2 linked regions of the Caldivirga maquilingensis IC-167 genome follow. The protein of the gene in region 2 binds, or shares a complex with, the protein of the main gene of each other region. Links are inferred from orthologs where the notes say so. Each region holds a gene or a part of one and is shown on either strand. Other genes may lie near its edges.

The links. Proteins that work in one complex are often made in the same cells at the same time.
Region 1: CMAQ_RS09425 (region 2) and CMAQ_RS06830 share a complex: the UniProt entries of both Methanocaldococcus jannaschii proteins name them as parts of the 50S ribosomal subunit. The link is inferred for Caldivirga maquilingensis IC-167 from one-to-one orthologs.

What each region holds. Positions count from the first base shown.
Region 1 is NC_009954.1:1,404,497-1,410,468, forward strand. What follows is about bases 1,126-3,914. They hold CMAQ_RS06830 (50S ribosomal protein L14), read left to right. Parts: upstream 1,126-2,197; coding sequence 2,198-2,632; downstream 2,633-3,914. Other genes in these bases: CMAQ_RS06825 (hypothetical protein), read left to right, coding at 1,126-2,152; CMAQ_RS06835 (MarR family transcriptional regulator), read left to right, coding at 2,946-3,914. Outside these bases: CMAQ_RS06820 (ABC transporter substrate-binding protein), read left to right, coding at 1-125; more of CMAQ_RS06825, read left to right, coding at 308-1,125; more of CMAQ_RS06835, read left to right, coding at 3,915-3,926; CMAQ_RS06840 (glycogen/starch/alpha-glucan phosphorylase), read left to right, coding at 4,003-5,532; CMAQ_RS06845 (hypothetical protein), read right to left, coding at 5,629-5,972. UniProt on the Methanocaldococcus jannaschii protein: Binds to 23S rRNA. Forms part of two intersubunit bridges in the 70S ribosome.
Region 2 is NC_009954.1:1,908,275-1,914,457, reverse strand. Bases 2,031-5,030 are described here. They hold CMAQ_RS09425 (50S ribosomal protein L5), read left to right. Parts: upstream 2,031-3,233; coding sequence 3,234-3,827; downstream 3,828-5,030. Other genes in these bases: CMAQ_RS09420 (Nre family DNA repair protein), read left to right, coding at 3,908-5,030; CMAQ_RS09430 (30S ribosomal protein S4e), read left to right, coding at 2,521-3,234; rplX (50S ribosomal protein L24), read left to right, coding at 2,093-2,524; CMAQ_RS09440 (hypothetical protein), read left to right, coding at 2,031-2,048. Also shown: CMAQ_RS09455 (hypothetical protein), read left to right, coding at 1-718; CMAQ_RS09445 (hypothetical protein), read right to left, coding at 1,215-1,544; more of CMAQ_RS09440, read left to right, coding at 1,665-2,030; more of CMAQ_RS09420, read left to right, coding at 5,031-5,128; CMAQ_RS09415 (SPL family radical SAM protein), read left to right, coding at 5,125-5,955. UniProt on the Methanocaldococcus jannaschii protein: This is one of the proteins that bind and probably mediate the attachment of the 5S RNA into the large ribosomal subunit, where it forms part of the central protuberance.

The DNA.
Region 1 (5,972 bases), 500 kb from region 2 along the record:
CATATGTGAAAGGCGTGATCTACAACCCATACTTAAGCTACTACTACAACACAATGTACTATGTACCATTCACCGCCACATTCTATAAGACAGTAACCACAACCACTACAACCACGTCAAGTTAATTAAATCATTAGTGTTAAAACATTCAAATTCTTATTACTTTATTATTTAATCCCTATTCATTAATCAATGCCCCTTAATGCAATGCGTATTGTCCCTAAATCCACGAAAAATAACTGAACGTAAGCCTTATATTAGGTAATTGACTTGAAGATTGATTAAGTTTATGACTGGTTCCAGTACTGTGGGCAGTAGGTTAATGCCGTGGGTAATGATAATTGCATCACCTATTCTAGCAGCCATCCAGTTAAGTAGGGGGAGTTGGGTTATTGACTTAGTATTTTGGTTAATGCTAATTGGAGTCACTGCACAATTCCTAAGCATGCTTAATGCTAAGTGGAGTTTAGCTGCATTACTACTAGTCGCTGGCTTCTCCTTAGCATGGTTGGGTAGGATTGGTTTAGTCTTCAATTACTTCATAATAACTAATGGGCTTTATCAATTAATTGGCGCGGAAAGCTGGGGTCCAATGCCTGCATCAGTGGCTTTAGCCATTATAATGGTTGCTGGTTTTGACACCTATAGTGTGGGTTTAATACTCATGGGTTATGAATCAGGTAATTTAACCATTAGGGAGGCACTGCGTGGGGTAATGAATTACTTAGTTGATTTCATGCTTAAGTACAGTTACCTCATAGCCTTCCTAATACCATTCATTATCCGTCTAATCCCGGAGATAGTGTCATGGCCGTGGTTCGTCGGCTACGATACACCTGAATACGCGGCAACACTCATGGACATGCTTATTAGGCCTGAATTCATCCACACCTGGTGGTATGATGGATGGACAATGCTTCCCCCATTACTATTCCTAGTACTTTACCCAATTGCCCACGTTGCATCACCCTGGTTAATATTTAAGTTTAATGACGCCGTATTACTTGGCTTAATTGGAGTCTCAATGAATCTAATGTTGAGGAGAATGGGGTTTAGTAGGGGGGATGCGTTATTAGCTTCATTACTGGCTGCACTTTACCCAACCATGTATACGTTATCCTGGGAATTCGCAATGCTTATGCTTGGCCTAATCATGCTGATGCTAACCCTTACTGTGATGCATGTTCACATTGAGTCGGGTAAACGCCACTGGCTAGTGCTAATGGCCTTAACAGTATTATCAGCCTTAGCCCACCAGGTCTCGGCAACGTTAACGGCATTAGTATTCATAACGTACTTCATCATTAAGGATAGGGACCCAAGGTGGCTTGGGTTAGCATTAATAGGCATTGCCGCTGATGCAGTCTACACAAACTTCACTATACTAAATGTAACCCGAACCACCAGTGGTGCCTTAACAGTATCAAGCAGTCTCATAGCTGGCTCAACTACCTCACCATATCAGGCTCTTGAAGGGTACTTGATTCAACTCATAATTAATTACTGGCCATTAATCATCCTAGTCAGCCATGGGTTAAGGAGGGGTAACTTCATAATCTACTCGCTATTAGCCTGGATACTGATTATACTACTGCCTTCAGCCCTAATACCCAGTGAAAGCTTTGTATCATGGTGGATTTGGTCACTAATGTTACCAATACCATTAGCCCCATTATTAACTAGGCCTAGGGCTCTTTCATTAATTATCTTAGCCTTGGTGATTTTACTTGATGTATCGTGGTCATGGTCAACTTTAGTGAATTACATATTCTCCACCATTGGGCCTGAAGCCACACTGGTTCAGGGTATTTACCCAAGGGCCTGCGTTATGACTCCAATGGAGAATTACGCTTATGATGCTGGATTATACATTGTTAATCACCTTAATGGTACATACGTCACTGGTTACTGCCTATACACCTTCATACACTTAGCTGATAGGTTTGGGGCCAATGTAATAGCATCATACGACCCATTAGGCACAGCGTTGAGGCTGAATGGTACAGTGTACCTTGTCACCACCCAGTATTTAAGTAACTACACGTTAATAGCCAGGTTTGGGAATGTTGAAATACTCCCATATAACACTGGTGTGGCGTATCCAGTGTACGTATTCCTTATCAAAAACGATACGAGTAGCCTTAATGGCTAGTTTAATTGGGTAAAGGTTAAATAGACCAGGTTAGCGTGTTTCACTATGGCTAAGAGAGGTGGACCGCGTACAGTAGGTGTACCGTGGAGGTTTCATTTAACGCCAGGAATATTCATGAATAGTCTAGTTAATGTTGCCGATAACAGTGGTGCGAAGGTGGTTAAGGTAATTGGTGTTGTTGGTCACTACTCTAAGAACGTGCATAGAAGGATACCCGGGGTTAGCGTGGGTGATATGGTTGTGGTTAGTGTTCAGGAGGGTAAGCCTGAAATGAGGAAGCAGATACTTAGGGCTATTGTGGTTAGGCAAAGGAGACCCTTCAGGAGGCCTGACGGTACGTGGGTTGCCTTTGAGGATAATGCAGTAGTTATAGTTACCGAGGAGGGGCAGGTTAAGGGAACTGAGGTTCATGGGCCAGTTGCCATGGAGGCCGCTCAGAGGTGGCCTCAAGTAGCCTCAATAGCAACCATGATTATTTAAAACATTGAGTAGTGATGAGTGCCAAAGACCTGACTCGGTGAGTGAGGGATTTGAACGCTGACTTCCCTTGGTGATTAACTTAATTCAATTAATGATAATGCGGAATTTCAAGTAAGGTTCCATTCATAGGCACACCCACTTCTTAGGGATGCGGTGGGATCTTGAAGTATTTAAAGCGCCTAATGATCCAGCTAGGTAATAATAATGTGGTTCCATAATAAGCGTTTAGAGTGTGGGGAATAGCATTTATGTCTCTCTTGCAATTACGTAAAGCTTAATAGTGGGTTGGCTTAACCACAGTGTTGAATACGTAATGAAAATAATTGTATTTACTAAGGATGGTGAATTACCTAGGGAGTTCACTAAGAGTGATGAAGTGGACTCATACCCCCTTACCACTGATGAAACCGTCTTCTCAAGGTATGACTTCATCGGGGTACTTGGCACTGATAGGTTTATACTCAGTGCCCTTCATAAATTAGCCGGGGTGGATAAACCAATAATAACCATAGGCTACGGTGCAGGTTACTTGAATACTATTAATGTTACGGATTTCGGTGATTTAATGAGTAGTCTTAAGAAGGGTAATTACACCGTTGAGGCGATACCAACCTTAACCACTGGTCAAGGTTACGTTGCGATTAATGATATTGTCGTAGCACCCACCAGGAGCGCTACTTTAATGGAGTACACGCTCATTATAAATAATGAATTCGCATGGAGGGATAGTGCTGATGGCTTAATAATAGCCACACCAATAGGTTCAACGGCCTATGCCCTTAGTGCCGGTGGTGTACTCATATACGGTGGCTTAAGGTCCTTTGAAATAGTACCAATTAATTCAACAAACATAGCCAGGGTTCCAGTCATAGTTCCTGATGATTCAAGAATAGTGATTAGTGACTTACTTTCAAGAAGTAAGATAGAGGTTATTGCAGATGGATTAGTTAGGAGGAGTGTCAACACAACGAAGGTAACTGTATTTAAGGGTCCTGAAATTAAACTAGTTAAATTATCCACAGCCACTGCCCTTGACCGCTATAGAAGGATTATTGAATCAATGATAAGTGACCTACCTCCAAGCGCTAAACTAATACTTAAGGTACTTGAGTACGAGGGTCCATTAACGCCTAAGGAGATTATTGAAAAGACACTCATACCTCAAAGGACTGTTAGGGCATCATTAAGATTACTCCTAAGGAAGGGGTTGGTTAATAGGCTTATAGTGCCAAGGGGTAGTAGTAGGTTGGTTGCATACGCGATAAGTAATGGAACTAAGCTTAACATTAAGTGAGACTAAAAGTAATATTAGCGTGATTTAGGGTAATACACTGAGAAAAGACTTAATAACCACTCCACTTGATGCATGTGTGGTTATTGTAAGCGTAACGCCTGAAATAGGACTGGATGAGGGATACACCTACTCAGGTGGGTTAGGGGTTCTGGAGGGTGATAAGTTCTACGCCATGGCTAGGATGAATAAGCCGTACGTAGTCATAACGCTACTCTACAATAATGGCTACGTAGACTACATCTTCGATAACAATAATAACCCAGTACCAGTGCCTCAAAGACACTCCAAGACCTTTAGAAGCATGCTGAACCCAGCGGGTTACCTTAGGATTAACTTAAAGGATACTGAAGTATACGTAAGCGTACTGGAGTATAGGCTTAATAATGCTAAGGTAGTCTTCCTAAGCCCTCAATCACCCAGGTGGGCGTATGATTTAGTTGATAGGTTGTACATTGAGAATGACATTGATAGTAAATTCTACAAGTACGCCCTATTAGCTAAAGGCGCCGCTGAATATATTAGGAGTAGGATTGGTTTAAGGAATGTTGATGTAATAGATCTTCAAGAAGCCTACACCGCAATGCTTCCACTAGTATTACCTCTACCACCCCAGAAGTACAGGATCATAATACATACACCTGGACCCTGGGGTCATCCATCATTCCCAGCTGAATTATTTAGGAGGGAATTCGGCTTCAGGTTCTTTGAGGATCCAGTAATATTAACTGAATTAGGCTTATCCATGAGTAGTGAGGTTATTGTTGTTTCTAAGAAGATGAGGGATGTGGTTTCCAAAGTCATACCGCACCACATGCATAAGGTTAGGGCCGTAACTAATGGTGTTGATGTAATTAGGTGGGTTGATGGGAGGGTGCTTAAGGCCTACATGGAGGGTGGGTTAAACATTGATGCTTTATCGAGGATAAAGAGGGAGATGGCTAGTGAACTTGAGGCTTACTTATCTAAGTATAAGCCTGGTTTAAGGATTAATGACTCATTAACGGTGGCTTGGATTAGGAGGTTAACAAGGTATAAGAGACCTGACTTCATACTAAGGTTCATTGAGGAGAACCCCCAAAGGGATGATGTAGTCTTTGTACTGGGGGGTAAGGCGCATCCATTTGATGAGTGGGGGTTATCAATGATGAGGAGGTTCAGGGAGTTAGCCGCTAAGTACAGTAACGTGGTTTACATTCATGATTACGACATTAGTGTAGCTAAGAATATTCTACCCAAGGTTAAGCTACTCCTCTTCACCCCCTTCCCAGGTTGGGAGGCCAGTGGTACATCATTCATGAAGTCATCAATGAATGGAACCCCAACACTAGCCTCAAGGGACGGTGCAGTACCTGAGTTAATCACCGACGGCTTCAATGGTTGGTTATTTGGGTTTGATGAAAGATACCTAGTGGATATTGGAAGTGACCCAAGGGCCAATGAGATTAATGAGAAGGAGTACTCTGAATTCTCATATAAGCTTAATCAAGTAATTCAACTATACTATAATAACCGCGACGAATACTGGAAGGTGGCTGTTAACGCCTCATTAACATTAATAAGTAATGCAGATATAGTTAATACACTTAAGCAGTATTATAAGCTTTAAGGGAGCAACCAAGCCTCATAACTGCCTAATACCGGTGTAGTAAAGGTAGGTTTTCTACTGGAAATGAAGTAATACTTAGTGTTAAATTATTGTTAATCACATTACAGTGGGTTTACTGCTTTTACGCGTGTTTATGATTATGTATTTTCCATCATCTGGTACTGGCCTGTGTACGTGATCCCTCATGTCTACTATTATCTTAATGCGTCTTGAGTTGCTTAAGCACTCATTAATCATGAATCTAATAACCTCAACTGGGGTAACACCCCTGGCCGTGCATATTCCTAATTCCTCAAATATATTCTTAAGCAGTAATGAACATGCCTGCAGCCTTAGGCACCGTTCGCATATTGTGCCGCATATTGATGATATTACGTGGAGTTCCTTATTCTGATACAGTAATGCGAAGTCCAGTATCCTTATTGAATCATCATTAACCT
Region 2 (6,183 bases):
GTATGATGAGTATAATTACGAAGGCACTGTTTACCTAAGGATCATTGGTCCAACAGGTTATGTCGCTGTACCGGTGGATAAGGTCAGCTCCATCGGCGACGTAGTTATTATTAACCAAACCGATGTTCAACCAATACCATTGAATCAACTGCAGTATTATGCTCAGCAATCACCGCAGCCTTGGAGCCAACCAATTAGCCAGCCCATTCAACCAACTCAAGTTAAGGCTGAGGAGAAGCCATCATTGGATAAGATTGCTAACTACTACTTGTACGGCTTCTTCACCGGTATTGTAGCCTTAATAGCCTTCATATCGGCATCACTAGTATTCACTATTTCAACCAAGACCATTGGAAACGTACCATTAATATACGTGCTTAACGTTATCCCAGTAATAGTAATAGCAGTAGCCTCAATAGCATTATCAGTGTACTCCTATATGATTAAGCAGAGTATCATGCGTAGGGAGTTTAAGTATGCGTTGAGAGACAGTAAGATATTAATCATAGCATTAGTAATCATGGTGTTGTTCATGTTAACATTCCTCGTCCCAGCGTTAAACAGCCTATGGTTAACAATAGGTAGCGTAAACACACTCTACGCATCACCACCCATACTAGTCACTATAGCCATATACGCCGTTATGATTTTCATGATTTACATGGGTTACGTTAACCTTACATCATATGTAGCAGGGTTCAAGGCAATAATGCGCTAAGCCTTATTGAGAAACACTAAAATAGTTAAATGGCATCAACTCACCTAAGGGCCCGTAGCTCAGCATGGATTAGAGCGGCGGCCTCCGGAGCCGTAGGACCCGGGTTCAAATCCCGGCGGGCCCGCTAAGGTATGGCTCCCCCTACACTCCTCTCCATTACTGCCCTATTCCCTGAAATTAAACATACTACAGTACATGAATTACTATTGGCTTAATCAGCATGATTAAGTCCAGTGGGTGTATGGTTAAGGGATTTACTATGCGGGCTTTAAGCCATGCAATATGATAAGGCTTATGTCGACTTCATGTACAATCCACTGTACTAAGTCTTAGAGGTCTTTAAGGAGGTGCATTGTGGGTGATTATGTTAAGGCTATGAGGCTTATTGTTGGTAGGGTTCTTTAGGGATTACATTAGTTATGGCTGGAGTTTATGAATGAGGCTTACAGCAGAGTTAATGGTGAATTAAAATTATTGGGTTAATTCCCATTTAACGCTAAACTCGCTCGCTCTCCTCCAATGCTATTAATTCAATAAGCTTCTCCCCAAGGTACCTTTCCCCCCTTATTATTAAATCATCAGTGGCTTCATCGTAGTACTTCTTAACTAACTTAAGTACATTGGCTAGGTTAACTTCATCATTCTCCTCAACTATGACTGGGCCATCTAGTGTTGAATTCTCGTACACTGTGATCAACTTATTCGAGTAATACATTATATCGTACATTGCCACAATCTTACCGTCCTCAACCTTCTTAAATATTTGAACCTTCAGTAATGGTTCAGTTATACCATGCCTAACCCATTCATAGTATTTTATCTTCACGCAAACTAAATTAAACCACCCCTTTTAAAAGGCTTCTCAGTAGACTCCTCATCAGTTGAGGCATATGCTTCCGGTGAATCAATGAGGTTTTACTTATAAACCCATGAATCTAATTAACTGGTGCTTAATGTGGATGAATTAGTGAAGGGATTAATGAGTAGCTGCGGCTCCGGGGATTTCCTTGAAAGGATTCACTCCGAGGTTCAGGACACTATAATTGATGCTGCGGAGTTGGGTATTAGTAATGAGGAGTTGATTAAGGTGCTGGGTATATATGCCTTAGCTCAATCACTGAGGTTAATTAAATTAAACGTAATTGAGTTTGAATCGAATTATAGTGACTCCTTGAGTGACGAGTATGTTAGGGTTATTCAATGCTTATTAAAGTCATTGAAGGGGTTAAGTGTGGAATGCGTAATAAGTAATGAATTTTTAAGGAGGGTTCTCCAGTACGCGTCAACGCTTGTTAATGAGGTTAAGGCGCATTGCATTAGTGACTTATAGTTAATTTTATAAGGGCAATTAAGCGTGGGTTTAAGGATAATAACATGCCTGTGTTAACATCATCGAGTCAACCCAGGAAGCAGCATAAGGCGCTTACTAAGGCGCCTTGGCATGCTAGGCGTAGGTTATTGACTGCACCATTATCTAAGGATCTTCAGAGGCAGTTGGGTATAAGGAGGATACCTGTTAGGGTTGGGGATACCGTGCTAATACTGAGGGGGGACTTTAAGGGTACTAGGGGTAAGGTGACTAGGGTTGATTATAAGAGAGTGAGGATATACGTTGACTCGGCTTCATTTAAGAAACCCAGTGGTGAGGCTGTGTACTACCCAATACACCCATCTAAGGTAGTTATCGTGGAGCTTGATCAAAGCGATAAGGCTAGGGTTGCTGCAATTGATAAGACTAGGAAGGCTAGGGAGGCTAAGGCGGGTGTTAGGGAGGTTATAACACCACAGCAGGGTGGTCAATCATGACGCATTTAAGGAGATCAACATCACCTGAATGGTGGCCTGTGGAGAGGAAGGGGGCGCCGTGGTCAATTAAACCAAGCCCAGGACCCCACCCGGCTAACTCAAGCATACCCCTCGCGGTGCTTCTTAGGGATGTATTCCACTACGCTAAGACCCTTAGGGAGGCTAGGTTAATAATAGGTAAGGGGTATGTTAAGGTTGATGGTAAGGTCAGGAGGGATTACAAGTACCCAGTCGGCTTAATGGATGTTATTGAGTTAACGCCAATAAACGAGTACTACAGGATTATACCTGATCCAGTTAACTTCCTAAGGCCTATTAGGATTGATAAGTCTGAGGCAGGCGTAAAGGTGTGTAGGATTGAGGATAAGACCATGGTTAAGGCAGGTAAGATTCAGTTAAACCTACATGATGGGAGGAACATAATTGTTGACCAGGATGAGGGTAGGAAGTATGAGACGCTTGGGAGCGTTGTGGTTAATCTTGAGGACGGTAAGTTAATGGATTACTACCCAATGCAGCCTAACCAATACGTAATAGCCTTCAACGGTGTTAACGTGGGGAGGCACGGTACTTTAATTAATTGGGTTAGGTCGTTTAGGAAGAGGGACGCCATAGCCACGGTTAAGGCTAAGGACTCTGAGTTCAGGACGGTATTAAACTACCTACTCGTTATCGGTAAGGAATCACCAGTGGTGAAGGTGACTGAGTGATGCCGGCCATTGACCTATCAACCATTGATTTAAGGGCAATAAAACCCAGTGACCTGGATTGGAGGAAGTTCACACTTGATACAGGTCACCCAATGAGAAGGATATTCATATGGAGTGTGGCTGTGAATATGGGGATTGGGCAGAGTGGTGAGAGGCTTGAGAAGGCCGCTAAGGTTATGTCTGAGTTAACTGGGAGGACACCATCCTATAGGCTTGCCCATAAGTCAATTAAGGACTTCGGAATAAGGAGAGGTGAGCCAATAGGCCTATTAGTCACCTTAAGGAGGAATGAAGCCGTCTGGTTCCTACTAAGGGCCCTGGCGGCGGTTGACTTCACGCTTAGGGAGGAGAGCTTCAATGCAGGTAACGTAAGCTTCGGTATTAGGGAGCACATACTTGTACCCGGCTCTAGGTATGACCCAGCATTAGGCATATTTGGCTTCGATGTTGCAGTAACCCTAGCTAGACCCGGGTTCAGGGTTCAGTATAGGCGTAGGGCAAGGGCAGACGTGGGTAAGGATCATAGGGTAAGTAGGGAGGAGACCATTAGGTTCTTCCAAGACGTATTAGGAGTCAGGATACTTAAACGCTAGGTAATTACCCTAATTAAGTTAAGTAAGTATACTCATTGAGTGAAAGGTATTTAACCATCCTAAGCACCATCTAATGCGTAGTGCGGATTAACCCTGAACTATGCATTAAATGCCGTGGGGAGTATAACCTATGCGGGTTAGCGTACTGCCCAATACTAGTGAATAATTGGACACTTAGGAGGATTAAGCCCCTTGAGGGTAGGCAGGATGTTAACGGCTCCTCACCCCCAAGCATCATGGTTGGTAGATTAGGTTACCCTAAGGTTAGAGTCTACCCAGCCACACCACCCACTCATGGGGACACAGGTTGGCTTGAGGAACCGAGGACATGGTTAAGCATGAGGCTTGAGGACTTCCTATCAAGTAGACTCACGTTAATCAGGGGGTCAGTAATCTTCAAGGTTAATGACCCAAGGAACCCACCTAGGCAACTCCACGACATACAGGTAATGGCTATTTCAAGCGGACCCGTGGACACTGAGTTAACGCTGGCTAAGCCAATTAAAGGTAATGTAACCTTAAATGAACAGGAACCACCAATAGGCCCCTCAGCCCCATTGAGAAGCATTAAATTATCCACAATACCTCAACCAAGCAGGGCTGTGGAGAAGGCTTACTCCGACGTGGATTTAAAGGCTAATGATGCCGTTTGGATGCTTTATAACTCAGGCATTGATGTGCACGTTATCTCAAGGTTAATGAGCGTAGGCGCCATAGGTAGGGGTAGGGCTAGGAGACTCGTACCCACTAGGTGGTCTATAACTGCGGTTGATGAGGAGGTTTCAAGTAGGTTAATCAATGAGGTTAAGAATTACCCTGAGTTAAGCGAGTACAGGGTTTACGTCAGGAGGAGTAACAATAACCTATTCATAGGCATACTAGCCCCACACACCTGGCTATACGAGTGGGGTGAGGCATGGTGGCCTGGGAGCACTTGGAACACCTGGGGAAGTGAACCAGTGATTGAAATCGATAGTGAAGGCTACTGGGGTAGGGACACCTACCCAAGCATCGGTGGATGCTACTACGCAGCCAGGTTAGCTGCAGCAGAGGCGCTTCATAGTATGCATAGGCAGGCAGCCGTAATTCTCTGGAGGGAGATTTACCCAGGCTTCAATATACCTGTGGGTGTTTGGTTCGTTAGGGAGAATGTTAGAGCCATGTTTAAGGGTAGCTACGTCAGCTTCAGTAGCCTTGATGAGGCGCTTAAATTCGCCTCAAGTCAACTTAAACTACCGCTGGCTCAATGGGCCTCAAGATCCTACGTATTGAGGAGGTTAAGGGAGGCTAGATTACTATGAGTATCATAGTTAAGGAGATTAAGGTTAAGAAAGCCCTAAGTAAATCCGGCCTACCCGAGTACGACTACGCCCTCAACCCATACTTAGGCTGCCAGCATGGTTGCATATACTGTTATGCAAGGGACTTCACCAAGGGGGAACCAGCCATTAAGTGGGGTGAGGTCGTGTATGTTAAGGTTAATTTAATTGAAGTACTCAGCAGTGAGGTTAAGGGGCTTAGGAGAGGTGTTGTTGGTTTATCAACAATAACAGACCCCTATCAACCCATTGAATCAAAGTATAGGCTCAGTAGAAGGGCCTTAAGCCTACTTTGCGATTCAGGATTCCATGTTAGTGTTCAAACCAAGTCAGCCCTAGTGATTAGGGATATTGATGTTCTTAAACAATGCGGTGAAATGGCTGATGTTGGCTTAACGATAACAACAATGAGTGATTCATATAAGTTAATTGAACCAAACACACCACCACCGTTGGTTAGGGCAATGACCATTAGGAAGCTTGCTAAAGCTGGTGTAAAAACATGGATATTCCTAGGCCCAATAATACCAGGCATAAATGACTCAAGGCTCAATTACGAGCCAATAATTAGATTAGCCAAGGAGACTAACAGTCAATTAATAATAGACAGGTTTAGGCCAAGGGAAACAGCAGTAAGATTAATGAGGACTAAATTAAACATTAACCCAGTGCCAACAAATAATTGGTGGAGAAGAGTAGTAGGCGAATTAACACAACTCTGCGATAGCTACGGCGTTAACTGCATTACTGAGGAGGATGAGTGGAGGAGTAGACGTAGGAATAACTCAATACTCGACTACTTAAAATAACTCCCTTAATAATGGGATAATTCACAGCAACCGTGCCTACTATCATTCTAATTAATGGTTAATCAAGTTGAGGCAGGTGAATTATTTAATAAGCATGCATAAGTACTAGTAGTAAGTGATGATGGTTTGCAGCCCTGATAACTGATGATACCGCTGATTCCTGAACCCACGTAACCATGGATGCCAACTGCATGTACATTAAGTTTTCAAGGAAGTAAAGAATAATAC